Regions from separate parts of the Streptomyces sp. CNS606 genome, predicted to be linked through region 2. Evidence: riboswitches for the same ligand, from Rfam matches in the RefSeq annotation. Region 2 holds a riboswitch; each other region holds the start of a gene.

Region 1 (2,193 bases), on a different contig from region 2:
TCCGGCGCCGCCCAGCTGGAAAAGAAGCGGAACGGCGCCGGTCACGCAGAAGCCCAGCGGCACCCGGAAGGCCCGCCACAGCGCGCGCCCGGCCACGCCGGCCGGGCCCAGCAGCACGGCCAGGGTCGCCGCCGCGACCAGGGGCGCGCCGGGCCACGGTGGCAGGCTGATCGCCAGCACCGTGAGGCCGAGGCCGAGCAGCGCCTTCTCCAGGGGATGGCGGTGGCGCCAGCGGCTGCTGTGCGCCGCCGCGTCGATGGGCAGCACGGTCGGTCAGGCCGAGGCGGGCGTGTCGCGGCCGCCGTCCGCCCCCTCCTCCGCGGACGGGCCCGACGGGTCGGGAGCACCCGCCGGGCCCGCCGCGGACCGCGCCTCGCCCTGGCGCCGGCCGCGGCGCAGCCCGAAGTAGTAGGCCAGCACGCCCGCGCCGAGTGCCGCCTGCAGCGCGAAGAGCGCCGACTCCACCTCGCCGGACGGCGGTTCGTACAGGGGGGAGAACCAGGGCTCGTAGTCCGGGGCGTTCTCCGTGATCGCCGTCTCCGCCTGCGCGTCGGCGCCCGCGAACGGCTCCTCCTCGTGGTCGCCGGGACCGAGGACCAGCGGCAGCACCGCGAGCGCCGCGACGACCGCGACGAGCAGCAGGTTGATCCGTGTGTCGCGCTTCATCGGGCCGTCTCCTCCTGCTCGGACTCGGTGCGGTCCGCGCCCCGTGCGGCGGCGGCCCGGTCGGCGATCCTCGTCAGCACCCCGAGACGCCGCAGCTCGCCCGCGCTGGACCGCGTCAGCAGTCGCATCACCAGCACGGTCAGCAGGCCCTCGCTCACCGCCAGCGGGATCTGGGTGAGGGCGAAGATCCCGCCGAACTTCGCCAGGGCGCCGGCGAACCCGGTTGCCGGGTCCGGGAAGGACAGCGCGAGCTGGACGCTGGTGACGCAGTACGTGCTCAGGTCGGCGACGAAGGCGCCGCAGAACACCGCGGCCATCAGCGGCGCACCGCTCCGCCGCAGCAGCCGGTAGACGCCGTACCCGGCCCAGGGCCCCACGATCGCCATCGAGAACGCGTTGGCGCCCAGCGTGGTCAGGCCGCCGTGTGCCAGCAGCAGCGCCTGGAAGAGCAGGGTGAGGGTGCCCAGTACCGCCATGATCGGCGGCCGGAACAGGATGGCGCCCAGGCCGGTGCCCGTGGGATGCGAGCAACTTCCCGTCACGGAAGGGATCTTGAGGGCGGACAGGACGAAGGTGAAGGCGCCGGAGGCGCCGAGCAGCAGGGTGGACTCCGGGTGTTCCCGGACCTCGCGGGTCAGTGTGCGGACGCCGTGGACGACGAACGGAGCGGCGGCGGCGCTCCAGGCGACCGCGTGCCACGGGGGCAGATACCCCTCGGCTATGTGCATGTCGGGTGAGACCTCTCCAGCACCTCGTGGATGGACGACGCGCCCCGGCCGGTCTCCTGGCTGACGGGTCATGCCGCCCGGTCTCCGCCTTCCCGGCCCGCGCGGTCTCCCGCGGCGTGCCAGTGGCTTCCCTCGACGGGGGAGGAGCCGGACTTCCCGATCACAGTGGCGAGGGCCGCACCGGTTCCGCACCGGTTTCCCGAACACCAAGGCCCTGCGACAGTAGACCGCCGCAGTTCACCGCCACAACCATCGCCGGCCCGACGGACCGCGGTTCCGGGTGGACGTTCGTCACACCGCGCGCCCCCGTCGCAGGCCGGGGGTCACCCGGCTCCGGGCCGACTCCCGGACGGGAGGAACAGCACCGAGTTGACGTACCGGCGGTGCGGGGCCAGAGAACGGCGAAGCAGGCCGTGTTCGGCCACGTGCGCGGTACGGGCCTGGTGCCCGGCGAGGTCGAACGACGCCAGCGGCAGCCACCGGCGGGCCGGCCGCACCCAGCCCGTGTAGCCCAGCGCGGACAGGTACGACAGCACCGGTCCGACCGGCTGGATACGCTGCTCCAACTCGACGAACAGCGCGGGCCGTTCGCGGCGCAGCGTCTCCTCCGCGCCGCGCAGCACGGCCGCTTCGCTGCCGTCCACGTCGACCTTGACGAGAGTGAGCCCGTGCAACTCCAGTTCGTCCAGGGCCAGGCAGGACACGTCGACCGCGCTGCGGTGGACCTCGCGGCGCACCAGCGAGGAGACCCCCCGGTCGCCGCGCCCGCCGTGCGGCAGCCAGAGGGTGGCGGTGCCGT
Region 2 (2,193 bases):
TGGTCGGACGTGAGGGTTCCCAGTGGCGCGGTCACGCACAGGACGGCATGCCCGCCCCCGGGCGCCACGACCACGCCGGGCGCGGGTCCCGCCCCTTCGACGTGCGCGCCCGGGGTTGCGCGGCCCGCCCCGGCGGCGTCGCGCACGCGTGGGGCGCCGGCGTCGTGCCCGCCACCGGTGGCGGGGCCCGCGCCCGGTACGGGGGACGGCCGTCCGAAACGGGTGCGCAGCGCCTCGGTGACGGCGGCGGCCGTGTCCGGGGCGTCGGAGAAGCGCCAGGCGCCGGTGCCGAGGGCGAGGAAGGTCTGTGCGGCGTACAGCGCGGCGCCCGGAGCGTCCGCCGCCGGGACGGTGACCGCCGCGCCGGAGGTGCCGACCCGGACCACGGCCGTGGCGGACGCGTCCGCCGGGCCGTCGGCACCCGGCGCGGGCGTCGCCGCCGTCACCGTCACGTCGGCACCCAGCGCGGCGACGTCGCCGCGGCCGTCGTCGAAGGCGAAGAGGAAGCGCCCGGAAAGACCGGCTGCCCCCGGGTCGGCGCACAGCAGGCGGTCCAACTCGCGGACCCACGGCCGGACGTCGGCGTGCCCGCGGGCGTCCAGGCCGGACAGCGGGGTGGCCACCACGTTGCGCACCCGTTCGTGCGCGGCGGAGGGCAGCAGTCCCGCCTCCCGCAGCCGGGCGGCGAGTTCGGCGCCGCAGCCGGCGGCGAGTCCGCGGAGCTGGACGTTGCCACGCGAGGTGAGGTGGAGGGCGCCGTCGCCGAGACGGTCCGCCGTGTCGGCGAGCAGGTGTGCCTGGGCGGCGGTGAGCGCACCGCCGGGCACCCGTACCCGTGCCAGGGCGCCGTCGTCCGCGGCGTGCAGCCGCAGCGCGCCCGGGCAGGCGTCGTCGCGGCCCCGGACGGGGGCCGTGACGGGGGCAGGGCTCGCTGAGGTGCGGCCACGGGGCGTCGGCATCGCGGCGAGCATACAGACGGAAGGCGCCCGGACCGTATGCCCCGGATCACGGCTCGGAGCACCTGCGTTGCGCTTACGATGCTGGTCGGCGGGTCGTACGCCCGTCATCGCCGTTGACGGCGACAGGGGAGGAAGCCCGGTGCGATTCCGGCGCGGTCCCGCCACTGTGAGTCCGGTGCCAAGGAACCGGACGAGCCAGGAACTCCCGCCGTCCGACACCGCCCGGGGCGTGGACACCCCGAGGAAGGCTTCACGTCGCATGCCGCTTTCGCCCGCGGAACGAGACCCGCAGCCCGCCGACTCCCCCGGATCCGCACCCGACTCCTCCGGCTCCCCGGCCGTCCTGCTGCTGTCGACGTCAGACACCGACCTGCTCAGCGCCCGCGCGGCCGGCGGTCCCGTGCGCTACCGCTTCGCCAACCCCTCCCGCCTGGACCTGGACGACCTGCCGGGGCTCCTGGACGGCACCGGCCTGGTCGTCGTCCGGCTGCTGGGCGGGCTGCGGGCCTGGGAGGACGGGCTGGACGCGCTGCTCGCCGGGGACCGGCCGGTGGTGGTGCTGACCGGTGAACAGGCCCCGGACGCCCAGCTGATGGCGGCGTCGACGGTGCCCGTCGGGATCGCCGCCGAGGCGCACCGCTACCTCGCGCACGGCGGTCCCGGCAACCTCGAGCAGCTCGCGCGGTTCCTGTCCGACACAGTGCTGCTCACCGGACACGGCTTCGAGCCGCCCGCCGCCGCGCCGACCTGGGGCCCGCTGGAACGCACGGCCCCCGCACCCGCCGACGGCGCCCCCACGGTCGCCGTCCTCTACTACCGGGCGCACCACATGAGCGGCAACACCGCCTTCGTGGAGGCGTTGTGCGCTGCGCTGGAGGAGGCGGGTGCCCGCGCGCTCCCCCTGTACGTGGCGTCCCTGCGTGCTCCCGAGCCGGAGCTGATCGACGCACTGCGCGCGGCCGACGCGATCGTCACCACCGTGCTGGCGGCGGGCGGCACCCGCCCCGCCGAGGCGTCGGCGGGCGGCGACGACGAGTCCTGGGACGCGGGCGCGCTCACCTCGCTGGACGTGCCGATCCTCCAGGCGCTGTGCCTGACGGGTTCGCGTGCCGCCTGGGAGGAGAACGACGAGGGGGTGTCCCCGCTGGACGCGGCCGGTCAGATCGCCGTGCCGGAGTTCGACGGGCGGCTGATCACCGTGCCGTTCTCCTTCAAGGAGATCGACCCGGACGGC
Region 3 (2,193 bases), on a different contig from region 2:
GTGTTGTCCCGCAGCTCCAGGAACTCCTCCAGGTCGGCGTGCCAGGTCTCCAGGTAGACGCAGGCGGCGCCCTTGCGCCGGCCGCCCTGGTTCACCGCGGCGACCGAGGCGTCCAGCGTGCGCAGGAACGGCACGATGCCGTTGGAGTGGCCGTTCGTGCCGCGGATGAGCGAGCCGCGGGCGCGGACGCGGGACCAGGACAGACCGATGCCGCCGGCGTGCTTGGAGAGCCGGGCGACCTGGTGGTAGCGCTCGTAGATCGAGTCCAGTTCGTCCAGCGGCGAGTCCAGCAGGTAGCACGACGACATCTGCGGGTGCCGGGTGCCGGAGTTGAAGAGCGTCGGGGAGGACGGCAGGTAGGACAGCGAGCTGGTCAGCCGGTACAGCTCGGCGACCTCCTCGACGGCCCGCGCGCTGTCGTCCGCCGCCAGCCCGCAGGCGACGCGCAGGAGGAAGTGCTGCGGGGTCTCGACCACCCGGCGGGTCGTGGGGTGGCGCAGGAGGTAGCGGGAGTGGACCGTGCGCAGCCCGAAGTAGCCGAACCGGTCGTCGGCGCCGTCCGCCACGGCGGCGTCGACCAGGGCGTCCAGGCGTGCGGCGTGTGCGCTGACGAATGCGGCGGTGGAGTCCGCGATCAGACCTTCGTGGTGGCCGACGGCGACCGAGGCGGAGAATGAGGTCGCGCCCTGGCCGGCGGCCTCCTCGCGCACGGCGCGGGTCAGCAGCCGGGCCGCCAGGCGCCCGTACTCCGGTTCGTCGCCGATGAGTCCGGCCGCCGCCTCGACGGCCAGCGACCGCAGGTCCGCGTGGGTCGATCCGGGGTGCCGTCCGCGCCGTACCGCCGCGCCGATCCGGGCGGCGTCGGTCGCGGGCAGGTCGGCGGTCAGCTCCGTCAACAGCCGCTCCAGCAGGGCGCTGTCGGCATCCGGCCCGGAAGGCGCCGGGAACGGCGCCGGGACGGCTGCGGCCTCGGGTGCGATGGTCACGGTGACGTGCTCTCCCTCGCTCGGCGGGGGCCGGTGGGGAGGCGTGGCGGGGCGCAGGCGGCGACCCGTTGCGGGCCGGCGTCACCTCGCGTCCGCCGGCCCATCCCACGGGGCCCGGACGTGTACGACGCCGTCGGCAGGTGCTCGGACTCGCGGCGTTCCGGGGCCCGTTCGACGCGTGGAGGCAGGGCACGGCACGCCGCACACCGTTGCGGGACAGTCCCGGATTCGCACCGGATTCCCCTGCGGCGACAGCGAGGACGAGCATACATGTTGGGGTGCTCCGCGCGAGCACCCCAACATCTTGTGTCGCTGGTAGGATTGCCGTGCCCGTCAGTCCTCGTCGTCGGCGAGCTCCAACGCGAAGGTCCACAGTGGCAGACCGGGGATCGGCTCCCAGTCGCGGGCCGGGGTGCGCACGAACCGCAGTCGCCCGTACAGGCGGTGAGCGGTCGTCATCTTCGACTCGGTGGAGAGCACCACGCGTTCCCGGCCGAGGGCCCGCGCGCGTGCCAGGCAGTCGCGCACCAGCGCCTCGCCCACGCCGCGTCCCCGCCCCTTCCGGTGCACGGCCAGCATGCGGAACTCGGCCTCGCCGGGCCGGGCGATGTTCGCGTACTCCCCGCCGTCCCCGACGAAGGTCACGGTGCCCAGCAGGTCGCCGGTGCCCGCGTCCACGGCGACCAGGACCTGTGCGTGCCCGGCGCGGTGCGGCACGTTCCGCAGCACCTCCAGGTACGGGTCCTCCGCGCCGTAGGTGAGCAGCCCGTCCTCCAGGTACGCGTCGGCCGTCAGGTCTCCGACCTCGCCGTACTCCGCCTCGTGCGCCGCCCTGATCGTCACGTCCATGTCCCCAGCATGCAGCACCCCACCGGCGGCCGTGCCGCCGGTGGGGTGCTCGGGTGGGTTCCGTGGATCAGGGAGCGGCGGTGGGAGCCGGCAGCTCCTCCTTCACGCCCCGGTCGCCGGCGTCCGCGCGGTAGTCGGACGGCTTGGTCTCGTCCCGCCCGTCCGGGACCTTGGCGGCCCGCAGGATCACCGTCAGGACGACCGTGACGACCGCGTTCAGCACGAAGGCGGTGAGGCCGATGTAACCGATCTCACCGATCATCGGGATCTCCGCCGTGCTGCCGCCGAAGTGCTCCTGCTTCGGGCTGGACACGTTGTACGCCGCGATGGTGCCGTACACCATGCCCGCCGCCCAGCC

What was found. Region 2 has a riboswitch for cobalamin ahead of cobN (cobaltochelatase subunit CobN). Riboswitches for the same ligand answer to the same signal wherever they lie in the genome.
Region 1: another riboswitch for cobalamin. It lies ahead of K304_RS0105120 (energy-coupling factor ABC transporter permease); the one in region 2 lies ahead of cobN (cobaltochelatase subunit CobN).
Region 3: another riboswitch for cobalamin. It lies ahead of K304_RS0126280 (ribonucleoside-diphosphate reductase subunit alpha); the one in region 2 lies ahead of cobN (cobaltochelatase subunit CobN).

The regions. Positions count from the first base shown of each region.
Region 1 covers NZ_AUFD01000008.1:7,331-9,523, forward strand. The annotation lists gene cbiQ (cobalt ECF transporter T component CbiQ) at 1-267, opposite strand, end outside; gene K304_RS0105115 (energy-coupling factor ABC transporter substrate-binding protein) at 274-666, opposite strand; gene K304_RS0105120 (energy-coupling factor ABC transporter permease) at 663-1,394, opposite strand; cobalamin riboswitch at 1,424-1,620, opposite strand; gene K304_RS0105125 (FkbM family methyltransferase) at 1,718-2,193, opposite strand, start outside.
Region 2 covers NZ_KE384521.1:73,129-75,321, reverse strand. The annotation lists gene cobG (precorrin-3B synthase) at 1-959, opposite strand, end outside; cobalamin riboswitch at 1,032-1,183, shown strand; gene cobN (cobaltochelatase subunit CobN) at 1,219-2,193, shown strand, end outside.
Region 3 covers NZ_KE384522.1:359,319-361,511, reverse strand. The annotation lists gene K304_RS0126280 (ribonucleoside-diphosphate reductase subunit alpha) at 1-986, opposite strand, end outside; cobalamin riboswitch at 1,105-1,254, opposite strand; gene K304_RS0126275 (GNAT family N-acetyltransferase) at 1,320-1,835, opposite strand; gene mctP (monocarboxylate uptake permease MctP) at 1,903-2,193, opposite strand, start outside.